DNA from 3 places in the Micrococcus sp. TA1 genome. Region 1 is predicted to be linked to each of the others. Evidence: predicted binding sites of a transcription regulator. Region 1 holds the regulator's gene; each other region holds the start of a gene.
What was found. The regulator HrcA, encoded in region 1, represses chaperone genes, less so after heat shock. The targets are predictions, from matches to a motif close to TTNGCACTCGNNNNNNNCGAGTGCNAA.
Positions count from the first base shown of each region.

Region 2: groL (chaperonin GroEL) is a predicted target of HrcA. The motif match lies at 2,168-2,194, and genes of this name have one in related genera.
Region 3: groES (co-chaperone GroES) is a predicted target of HrcA. The motif match lies at 1,699-1,725, and genes of this name have one in related genera.

Region 1 is NZ_JACHNW010000001.1:1,531,206-1,535,107, reverse strand. Features, by position in the region: gene hemW (radical SAM family heme chaperone HemW) at 1-86, shown strand, start outside; gene GGQ69_RS06735 (DUF4870 domain-containing protein) at 174-605, opposite strand; gene GGQ69_RS06730 (DUF3097 family protein) at 679-1,563, opposite strand; gene hrcA (heat-inducible transcriptional repressor HrcA) at 1,786-2,799, shown strand; gene dnaJ (molecular chaperone DnaJ) at 2,858-3,902, shown strand, end outside.
Region 2 is NZ_JACHNW010000001.1:147,611-151,512, forward strand. Features, by position in the region: gene GGQ69_RS00570 (threonine/serine exporter ThrE family protein) at 1-79, shown strand, start outside; gene GGQ69_RS00575 (uracil-DNA glycosylase) at 107-802, opposite strand; gene GGQ69_RS00580 (DUF3263 domain-containing protein) at 926-1,282, shown strand; gene GGQ69_RS00585 (LytR C-terminal domain-containing protein) at 1,366-2,091, shown strand; gene groL (chaperonin GroEL) at 2,372-3,902, shown strand, end outside.
Region 3 is NZ_JACHNW010000001.1:2,086,660-2,090,561, forward strand. Features, by position in the region: gene groL (chaperonin GroEL) at 1-996, opposite strand, end outside; gene groES (co-chaperone GroES) at 1,231-1,527, opposite strand; gene GGQ69_RS09050 (siderophore ABC transporter substrate-binding protein) at 1,896-3,011, shown strand; gene GGQ69_RS09055 (SAM-dependent methyltransferase) at 3,046-3,902, opposite strand, start outside.

The DNA of each region.
Region 1 (3,902 bases):
GGGCCGCCCTGGCCGGCCGGATCATCCCGACCCTGCAGGGCCGCCTGCTGGACGACGCGATCGTGCGGCGGCTGGCGGGGTTCTGAGACGCCCCCACCGGTTCGTCATCCCCGAGGGGACCCATCCGGTGCGGTCCCGCGCCGGACATGTCCTGTGAGGACGGACGGACGGGCCTACTGGATCAGGCGCAGGTTGAACGGGTACCGGTACGGCCGGCCCTTGTTGCAGTGGATGCCCGCGGCCAGGCCGGAGATGGTCATGAACAGCCAGATGAGCATCGCGATGATCCCGAAGACCCCGCCGACCACGGGGATCAGGGCCAGCAGGTTCGCCACGATCGCCAGCACCGTGGGCGGCAGCGTGAAGTTCAGCGCCTCCTTGGCCTCCTGGGCCGTGAAGGGCCCGCGGTGGCGGAAGACGAGGTAGATCACCAGGGAGGGGACGAAGCCCAGGATGCCGCCGAAGTGCGCCAAGGTGGCCCACTGGCGGTCCTGCGCGGGCGTCAGGGGTGCGGCCTTGGCAGGGGAGCCCTGCAGGTGCTGGTCGCGCCGGGGCGCGGCGACCGGACGCTGGCGGTGCGGACCGCTGGGCTGCTGCTGTGACACGTCCTTCTGCCTCTCGGGAGTGGGGGTACTACGCCGGATTCCGTAGGACATCCTACGTGGATATCCGCCGCTGCTAGTCGCCCACGGCGGTGAGGAAGTCGATGACCTCCTCGACGCGGCCCAGCAGGGCGGGCTCGAGGTCGGCGTAGGTGCGCACCCGGGAGAGCAGCCGCTTCCAGCCGAGGCCGACGTCCTCCTTGGTCCGGTGCGGCCAGCCCAGGCCCTTGAGGATCCCGGTCTTCCAATCCTGGCCCCTGGGCACCACCGGCCAGGCCTCGATGCCCAGCACGGCCGGCTTGATGACCTGCCAGACGTCCACGTAGGGGTGGCCGACGATCAGCACGTTGCCGCGCGCCCCGGGCACCCGCATCGCCTCCGCGGCGATGCGCTCCTCCTTGGACCCGGACACGAGGTGGTCCACGAGGATCCCGAGCCGGCGCTGCGGCCCGGGGGAGAAGTCGGCGATCGCACCGGCGAGGTCATCCACGCCGTGCAGGGGCTCGACGACGATCCCCTCCAGCCGGAGGTCCTCACCCCAGACCTTCTCCACCAGCTCGGCGTCGTGCAGGCCCTCCACCCAGATGCGGGAGGCGCGCGCGGTGCGGGCCCGGGCGTGGCTCACCCGCACGGACCCCGACGCCGTCCTGGCCGGCAGGGCCTTGCCCGTCACCCCGAGCGTGCGGCCCGGAGCGGCAGGCGCGGGGGGCACCACCTGGACCGGGTCGCCGTCCACGAGGAAGCCGAAGCCCAGCGGGAAGGACTTCGTCCGGCCCCTGCGGTCCTCCAGCACCACCAGGTGCACCCCGCCGGACTTCTCCACCCGCAGGACGGCCCCGGTGAATCCCGTGCCGGCGTCCTCCAGGACCGTGCCGCGGTCCGCGGGGACCTCCGGCACGGCGCGGGCCGCCGGCCGGAAGCCGCCGTCCAGGGTGCCGGGTCCCCAGCTGTTCCATTCCATGGGCCCCGACGCTAGCAAGGCGTCCCGGAGAGCCCGGGGAACGGCTCGCGCCCGGCGTGAACCGGGTCGTGGGCGGAGCGGGACGGCTCGGACACGACCGGGTGGCGGGAGGCGCCGGGAGCGGACTGGACAGAGGTATTAGACTTGGCACTTGAACTCGACGAGTGCTAAGTGCATGGCCGGGACGACCGGTGCACCACTGACCGACGACGGGAGGGTGAGATGAGCGAGCAGCCGCGCCGCATGCAGGTGCTGCAGGCGATCGTGGAGGACTACGTGGCCTCCCGGGAACCGGTCGGCTCCAAGGCCCTCGTGGACCGCCACCAGCTGGGCGTGTCCTCGGCGACCGTGCGCAATGACATGGCCGCCCTGGAGGACGAGGGGCTGATCGTGGCCCCGCACACCTCGGCCGGGCGCATCCCGACGGACAAGGGCTACCGCGTCTTCGTGGACCAGATCTCCGAGGTCAAGCCGCTCTCGGCCGCGGAGCGCCGGGCTGTGCAGACCCTGCTGGACTCCTCCGATGACCTGCACGAGATGATGTCCCGCACCGTCCGGCTGCTCTCCCAGCTGACCCACCAGGTGGCCGTGCTGCAGTACCCGCACCTGGACTCCTCCACCGTGCGGCACCTGGAACTGGTCGCCCTGGCCCCCCGCCGCGTCCTGGCGGTGGTGATCCTGTCCTCCGGCCAGGTGGACCAGCGCGCCGTCACCACCGAGCAGGACGTCTCGGAGACCTCCCTGAACGCCCTGAAGCAGCTGTTCCTGCGCCACCTCGACGGCCTGACCCCCGTCCAGGCCGCCGACGGGCTCCGGGCCGCCATGGCGACCGTGCCGGAGCAGGACCGGGAACTGGCGGGCGTCCTGGCCGGCCAGCTGGACCAGTTGCTGGCAGCCCGGCGCGAGGACCGCATCATCATGGCCGGCACGGCCAACCTGGCCCGGTCACCGGGGGACTTCCCGTACTCGATCGGCCCCATCCTGGAGGCCCTCGAGGAGCAGGTCGTGCTGTTGCGCCTGCTGACCGAGATGGAGCAGGATGTGCGGGGCCTGAGCGTGCGCATCGGGTCCGAGAACACCGGTTCGCTGGCCGAGACCTCGGTCATCGCGGCCGGTTACGGACCCGGGGCCGGCGCCAAGCTCGGGGTCGTCGGACCCACCCGCATGGACTACCCCGGCACCATGACCGCGGTCCGCGCCATCGCCCGCTACCTGTCCAGGATCCTGTCCCAGTAGACTGCCGGGCCGCATCAGACCCGAACACGAATCCCGTCCGGAAGGAATACCCCACACCGTGGCAGACCACTACGAGGTCCTCGGCGTCAGCCGTGACGCCTCTGCCGAGGAGATCAAGCGCGCCTACCGCAAGCTGGCCCGCAAGCTCCACCCCGACGTCAACCCCGCCCCGGAGGCCGGAGACCAGTTCAAGGAGGTCACCCGCGCCTACGAGGTGCTCTCGGACGAGGACAAGCGGCGCAACTACGACGCGACCGGCCACGAGAACGGCACCGGCGGCATGGGCGGATTCGGCGGGGGTGACTTCGGCGGCTTCCAGGACATCTTCGAGACGTTCTTCGGGGGCGGTGGCGGCATGGGCGGCGGCGGGCGTGGCCCGGCGAGCCGGTCCCGCCGCGGCCAGGACGCGCTGATCACCGCGCGGATCGACCTGGTGGACGCCGTGTTCGGCGTGGACAAGACCCTCGAGGTGGACACCGCGGTGGTCTGCCCGGAGTGTGACGGCTCCTGCTGCCGGCCCGGCACCCACCCCGAGACCTGTTCCATCTGCCACGGCCAGGGCGCCATCCGCCGCCCCGTCCGTTCCATCCTGGGCACGGTGATGGCCGCCGAGACCTGTTCGGCGTGCCAGGGCTTCGGCACCGTCATCCCGGATCCCTGCCGCGAGTGCAACGGCCAGGGCCGCGTGCGCGACCGCGCGTCCCTGACCATCAAGATCCCCGCCGGCGTCGCCACCGGCACCCGCATCCAGTTGGCCGGACGGGGGGAGGCCGGCCCGGGCGGCGGCCCCAACGGCGACCTCTACGTGGAGATCGACGTCCGGCACCACGACGTGTTCACGCGGGACGGCGACGACCTGCTGGCGACCATGACCGTGCCGATGACGGCCGCCGCCCTGGGCACCGAGCTCACGCTGGACACCTTCGACGGTGAACAGCAGGTGCCGGTCCGGGCGGGCACCCAGTCGGGTGAGGTGCAGGTGCTCAAGGGCCTGGGCGTCGGGCGGCTGCGCGGTTCCGGCCGCGGGGACCTGAAGGTCACCCTGCGCGTGGAGACCCCCACCCGGCTCGACGACGAGCAGCGGCGACTGCTCGCGGAGCTCG
Region 2 (3,902 bases), 1.4 Mb from region 1:
GGTCCTGGGCGACACCCTGGCCCGTCCGTTCACCACCGCCCTGCAGGCCAACGAACGGCGCCGGATCGGCCGCCGCTGACCGGTCCGCACGGTGTGGCCGGAGTGGTCAGGAGTGGTCGACGCGCCAGTCGACCGGCTCGGCGCCCCACTGCTCCAGCAGCTCGTTCGTGCGGCTGAACGGCCGCGAGCCGAAGAACCCGCGCCGGGCCGAGAGCGGGGACGGGTGGGCAGACTCGATGATCCCCAGGGGCGCGTCCGCGGGCGCGTGGCGCTGCAGCACCGGGGCCATCTTCCGTGCATCGGCACCCCACAGGATGGCCACCAGCGGGGTGCCTCGTCCGGACAGTGCCTCCACGGCGGCCTCGGTCACCCGCTCCCACCCCAGCCCCCGGTGGCTGGCGGGCTGGCCGGCGGCCACGGTCAGGACCCGGTTCAGCAGCAGCACGCCCTGCCCGGTCCAGGCGGTCAGGTCACCGTGGGGGGCCGGGGGGATGCCGAGGTCCTCGGACAGCTCCTGGTAGATGTTCACGAGTGAGCGCGGCAGCGGTGACACGTGCCGGTCCACGGCGAAGCTCATCCCGATCGGGTGCCCCGGCGTGGGATAGGGGTCCTGGCCCAGGATCAGCACCCGGACCTCGTCGAAGGGCTGCCGGAAGGCCCGCAGGATGTTCTCCGGCGCCGGGAGGACCTGCTCCCCGTCGGCCCGCCGGGCCTTGACCTCGCGCCCGACGGCGTCCAGGGCCTCCTGCTGGGGCGCCAGGGCGCGCTCCCATCCGGGATCCAGTGGTTCGAGCAGTCTCATCGGTGCAGACTATCGAATGACACCGCTGTAGTTCGGCGGAGTAGACTGTGGAGTACTCCGTCCAGCGCCGTGGGTGCCCGAACAGATGCGCGGCGGGGGACCACTTCCCGGAAGGACCTTCCCATGACTGCAGCTGACCCCGTCCCCTCGGAGCGCGAGGACGACCCGCGCGCTGACCGGGGGCAGGACGACGGGCAGGAGGGCGCGGGCGGGCAGGAGCCCGGGGCGTCGTCGTCGGCACTGTCCGAGCGGGACCGGGACATCCTGGACTTCGAGGACCAGTGGTGGAAGTACGGCGGGGCGAAGGACCAGGCGATCCGCGACCGGTTCTCCATCTCGGCCACCACGTACTACCAGGTGCTCAACGGCCTGCTCGACCGCCAGGAGGCCCTGGCCCACAAGCCGATGCTGGTCAAGAGATTGCGTAGACTACGGACGACTCGCCACCGGGCCCGCAGCGCCAGGCGGCAGGAGGCCTGAGCGCCACGGTCATGGGGCCGTGGCCACGTCCGCGGCAGCCACCACGGCGCCGCCCGGTGCCGAAGATCTGGTGATGATGGTCCATGACTGAGTACCCGCGCGATCAGTTCGATGACGTGCCCGAATACCGCAACCGCAAGGGCGGCCATCGGGCCGTGGCGGAGCCGTCCGGCGGCACCGGCCCGTCCGGGCTGACCTGGATCTCGCTCGCCGCCGCCCTGGCCCTGGTGATCGGGGCGTTCTCGTACTTCATCCTGCCCACGCTGCGGGTCCAGGAGACCGCCCGGCCCGGTGCTGCGGAGGCGTCGGTGTCCGGGTCGGCGGCACCGGGGCAGGCAACCTCCCCGGGAATGACCCGGCCCGGTTCCGGGGCGGGGACCGCCGACCCGTCGGCCTCCGGCACGGCCAGGGCGGCGTCGTCGTCCGCGCCACCGGCCCGGTCTCCGGAACCCAGTACGACGCCGCGGAAGACCACGACCCCGCAGCCCACGAAGACGCCGGAACCCACGCCGACTCCCACGCAGACCCAGGAGCCTCAGACGGTGGACTACTCCTTCCCGGTGGAGGTCTACAACGCCTCCCGGGTCAACGGGCTGGCCGGCCGGGTCGGCGGCACCCTCTCCGGTTCCGGCTTCACGGTGGCCACCGCCGGGAACTGGTCGGGATACCCGGTGTCCTCCTCCGCGGTCTTCTACTCGTCGAACCCGGTCACCGCCCAGGCGGTCGCGGCCCGGCTCGGGCTGCCGGCGGTCTATGACGGGCGGATCCCCGGCATCGCCGTGGTGGTCACCGCGTCCTACGCCGGCTGACGTCCCGATGCGCACCCCGCGTTCCGGACGCGGATTCCCCTGCCCGCTGAACAACCGTCCGGGGCCCGGCCCGATGTTTGCACTCGGGTGTGCCGAGTGCTAAATATGGACTAGCACTCAGTGGTTCGGACTGCCAAGGCCCGCAGGCATGCGGGTGGTCCGCGCCACGAGTTTGACCTGAACGTGGTGAGGCCCGGCCCAGGGCCGTCCGTCGCGGGCACTGCACAGGTCGGTTGAACACTGCCAAGCAACGCCAAGGTCCAGAAAGGACAGTGCACACATGGCCAAGACCATTGCATTCGACGAAGAGGCGCGCCGCGGCCTGGAGAAGGGCCTGAACACCCTTGCCGACGCCGTCAAGGTGACCCTCGGCCCGCGCGGCCGCAACGTGGTGCTGGAGAAGAAGTGGGGCGCGCCCACCATCACCAACGACGGTGTCTCCATCGCCAAGGAGATCGAGCTCGAGGATCCGTACGAGAAGATCGGCGCCGAGCTCGTCAAGGAGGTCGCCAAGAAGACCGACGACGTCGCCGGCGACGGCACCACCACCGCCACCGTGCTGGCCCAGGCCCTGGTCAAGGAAGGCCTGCGCAACGTGGCCGCCGGCGCCGACCCGCTGTCCCTGAAGCGCGGCATCGAGAAGGCCGTGGAGGCCGTCACCGCCGAGCTCATCGCCTCCGCCAAGGAGATCGAGACCAAGGAGCAGATCGCCGCCACCGCGTCGATCTCCGCCGCCGACCCGCAGATCGGCGCCCTGATCGCCGAGGCCCTGGACAAGGTCGGCAAGGAGGGCGTCGTCACCGTCGAGGAGTCCCAGACCTTCGGCCTGGAGCTCGAGCTCACCGAGGGCATGCGCTTCGACAAGGGCTACATCTCCGGCTACTTCGTCACCGACGCGGAGCGCCAGGAGACCGTGCTGGAGGATCCGTACATCCTCATCGTCAACTCCAAGATCTCCAACGTGAAGGACATGGTGTCCCTGCTGGAGAAGGTCATGCAGTCCGGCAAGCCGCTGCTGATCATCGCCGAGGACGTCGAGGGCGAGGCCCTGGCCACCCTGGTGGTCAACAAGATCCGCGGCACCTTCAAGTCCGTGGCCGTCAAGGCCCCGGGCTTCGGCGACCGCCGCAAGGCCATGCTGGCCGACATCGCCATCCTCACCGGTGGCCAGGTCATCTCCGAGGAGGTCGGCCTCAAGCTGGAGAACGCCACCCTGGACCTGCTGGGCACCGCCCGCAAGGTCGTCGTCACCAAGGACGAGACCACCATCGTCGAGGGTGCCGGTGACGCCGAGGAGATCGCCGGACGGGTCAGCCAGATCCGTGCCGAGATCGAGAACACCGACTCCGACTACGACCGCGAGAAGCTGCAGGAGCGCCTGGCCAAGCTGGCCGGCGGCGTGGCCGTCATCAAGGCCGGTGCCGCCACCGAGGTGGAGCTCAAGGAGCGCAAGCACCGCATCGAGGACGCCGTGCGCAACGCCAAGGCCGCCGTGGAGGAGGGCATCGTCGCCGGCGGTGGCGTCGCCCTGATCCAGGCCGGCACCAAGGCCTTCGACTCGCTGTCCCTCGAGGGTGACGAGGCCACCGGTGCCAACATCGTCAAGGTCGCCATTGAGGCCCCGATGAAGCAGATCGCCTACAACGCCGGCCTGGAGCCGGGCGTGGTGGCAGCCAAGGTCAAGGGCCTGGCCGCCGGCCACGGCCTGAACGCCGCCACCGGTGAGTACGAGGACCTGCTGGCCGCCGGCATCAACGACCCGGTCAAGGTGACCCGCTCTGCCCTGCAGAACGCCGCCTCGATCGCCGGCC
Region 3 (3,902 bases), 560 kb from region 1:
GCCGTCCACGATCGTGGTGTTGTCCTTGGTGACGGTCACGCGGCGGGCGGTGCCGAGCACCTCGAGGCCGACCTGGTCCAGCTTCATGCCGAGGTCCGGGGAGACCACCTGGGCGCCGGTGAGGGTGGCGATGTCCTGCATCATGGCCTTGCGGCGGTCGCCGAAGCCCGGGGCCTTGACGGCCACGACGTTCAGGGTGCCGCGGATCTTGTTGACCACGAGGGTGGACAGGGCCTCGCCCTCGACGTCCTCGGCGATGATGAACAGCGGCTTGGAGGCCTGCAGGACCTTCTCCAGCAGCGGCAGGAACTCCTGCACGGAGGAGATCTTGCCGGAGTTCAGCAGGATGTAGGGGTTCTCCAGGACGGCTTCCTGGCGCTCGGCGTCGGTCACCATGTACGGGGACAGGTAGCCCTTGTCGAACTGCATGCCCTCGGTGACCACCAGTTCGGTGGAGGTCGTGGAGGACTCCTCGATGGTGATGACGCCGTCGGTGCCGACGGTGTCGAACGCGCGGGCCAGCAGCTCGCCGACGGTGTCGTCCTGGGCGGAGATGGCGGCCACGTTGGCGACGTGGTTGCCGGAGACCTCCACGGCGTTCTCGGACAGGCGCTGGTCGATGGCGGCCACGGCCACCTCGATGCCCCGCTTGACCTCGTTCGGGGCGGCACCGGCGGCCACCTGGCGCATGCCCTCGTTGACGAGGGCCTGGGCCAGCACGGTGGCGGTGGTGGTGCCGTCGCCGGCGACGTCCTGGGTCTTGGTGGCCACTTCCTTGGCCAGCTGGGCGCCCATGTTCTCGTACGGGTCGTCCAGCTCGATGTCACGGGCGATGGTCACGCCGTCGTTGGTGATGGTGGGTGCGCCCCAGGCCTTGTCGAGGACGACGTTGCGCCCCTTGGGGCCGAGGGTGACCTTGACCGTGTCGGCCAACTTGTCGATGCCGGCCTGCAGTGCGCGGCGGGCCTCATCGTTGAAGGCAAGCTGCTTCGCCATGAACGAAGCTCCTTTCGGGTGTGGACGGCGGCTCCGGGCCCGGCCGGGCATCCGGTCGCCGCGTCGAGGTGAAGGTGGGGGGCCGGCGTCGCGCCCTCCCGCGGCCCTGGGGCCGGAAGGTCACGACGTCGGCGCTGACGCGATCAGGCCCGGCCGGCTGGAGTGCCTGGCCGGGCCTGGTGCGTCAACCGGACGCGGTGCCGTGCGGGGGCACGGACCGGGTCCGGTGGAAGATCACTTGGTGACGATGGCCAGCACGTCGCGGGCGGACAGCACGAGGTAGTCCTCGCCGCCGACCTTGACCTCGGTGCCGCCGTACTTGGAGAAGAGCACGACGTCGCCCTCGGCGACATCGACCGGGATGCGGTTGCCGTTGTCATCGACACGGCCGGCGCCGACGGCCACGACCTGGCCCTCCTGCGGCTTCTCCTTGGCGGTGTCCGGGATCACCAGGCCGGAAGCGGTGGTCTGCTCGGCTTCCAGCGGACGGACAACAATGCGATCCTCAAGGGGCTTGATGGAGACAGACACGTCTGTACTCTCCTTCTCTGTGGTGGGCCAGACCACGGGGGTCCGACCGGCGTCAGTGGATTCTGCTGTGCGCCGTAGGCTGGCCAACCGTCGTCGCGGGTGCCGGATGGCAGGTCCTTCAGGCTTGGCACCCGGTGCCCCGGAGTGCCAGAAATGACTCTAGGACGAGGCTTAGCACTCGGTCAAGGCGAGTGCCAGTCGTGTCCCCGGGAGCCGCGCGGAGCGCCGGTCCGCGACCCGGCACGCGGCCAGGACTCTGGCCGCACCCGGTCACGGGCTGACACAATGGAGGGGACGCGATCGCCCCGGCCTGCCGGGCCCCGGACGGCCGCGGGTTCCGCCGCTCCGCTGATCACGGGAGGACCATCGTGTCCCTGCACGGCCCGCAGGACGGGCCCCTCGCCACCACCCCCCGATCCGCACGCCCCCGGCCGAGGCCCCGGGCGCTGCGCCGCGCCTCGCTGATGCTCGCCGCCTCGACCGCGGTCCTGGTCCTCGTGACCGCCTGCACCGGCGGGCCCGCCGAGCCGCCCACCTCCGGCTCGCCATCCGGCACGGCTCCCGGTACCACCACGCCCTCCCCCACCGGCTCCGGCGCGGAGACCGTCACCGTGGAGCACGCCCAGGGCACCACCGAGGTCCCGGCCGATCCCGGGAAGGTCTTCGTCTTCGACCTCGGGGTCCTGGATTCCCTGAACGCACTGGGCATCCAGCCCGACGGCGTGCCGGATGCGCCCTACCCCGAGGAGCTGCAGTCCGTGGCGGACGGCGCGGAGGTGCGAGTCGGCTCCCTCACGGAGCCTGACCTGGACGTCATCGCCGAGGAGGAGCCGGACCTGATCATCATCTCCGCGGCGACCGCGGACGCGTACCCCGAACTGTCCGGGATCGCCCCGACCATCGACCTGTCCGTGGACCCCGCGGAACCGATGGAGTCCTTCACCCAGAACGCCACCGCCCTGGGCGAGGTCTTCGGCCGGGAGATGCAGGTGCAGGCCGCGCTCCGCGAGATCGAGACGAAGATCGAGGATGCCCGGGTGACGCTGAAGGACGCCGGGAACACCAACGGCCTGGTGGTGATGACGGGATCCGGCGAGATCACGGCCTTCGGCCCGGAGTCCCGCTTCGGCCTGATCCACGACGTGCTCGGCGTGCCCAGCGCCACCCCGGTGATGGGCGAGGGCCCGGACGGCGCTCCGGCCTCCCCCGAGTTCATCGCCGACGCCGACCCGGACAACCTGTTCGTCATCGACGAGGACGCCGCCCTCGGCCGGCAGGGAGCCACCGCCGAGGACGTGCTGGACGACGACCTGGTCAGCGGCACGAAGGCGGCCCGGAACGGCAAGGTCATCTACCTCGATCCCGCGGACTGGTACCTCGTCGGCTACGGCCTGGACAACCTGCACCGCATGGTCAACGAAGTCGTCAACCACGTGGCCACGGCGTCCCCCACCGGCCTCGGACGGGACGCCTCCGGCACCTGAGCCGGCGTGCCGGTCGCGCCGGACCGTCAGGCCGTCAGGCCGGGGTGACCTCCACGGCGACCCGTTCCTCACCGATCCGCGTCAGCACGAGCGTGGCGTGCCGGCCGGGTGACTTCGAGCCCCGTGACGACGTCGAACCCTTCGCCCCCTTCGAGCCCTTGCCGGACATGAGCTGGCGTCGCAACTCCTCCGGGGTGACGGCCATCCCGCGCTTCTTGATGTCCAGCCGGCCCACCCCGGTCTCCCGCACCCAGCGCCGCAGTCCCTTGACGTTGAAGGGCATCACCGACTCGATCCGGTAGGCCCGCGCGAACGGCGACGCCACCGGCTCGTCGGCCCGGAAGTAGGCGATGTGCTCATCGAGCAGTGCCCCGCCCTTCGACGCGAAGTCACGGTGGATCAGGTCGGCCACCAGCCCGGCCCGGATCACGGCGCCGTCCGGTTCGTAGAGGTATCCGGTCAGGGCCTCCACGCCGCCGACCGGCACCTCGGGAGAGCCGCCGAAACGGGTCCCCGCGGTGAGCTCATGATGGCCGCCCCGGCCTCCCGCCGCCGTCGTGCCCGCCCCGGGACCGGACATGACCAGGGCGCTGCGGCGCACGCCGTCCCGGGCGAGGGCGTTGAACCACAGCACGGCCTCGGTGACGTCCCCGTCCACGGAGACCCACTGCGCCTCGCAGCCGGCGGGCACGGACTCGTGCGGCAGGCCGGGGCCGAGCTTCACGCCGACGGCGGCGCCGCGCGCGGCGAGGGACTCGACGAAGGACAGCGGCGGGGAGAACGCCTCCGGGTCGAACACCCGGCTGGACCCGGAGGTGGAGAGCACCCGGCGGGCAGGGTCTAGCCAGTAGCCCCCGGGCTCGGTGCCGTTCGCCTGCGCCGCGGCCACCC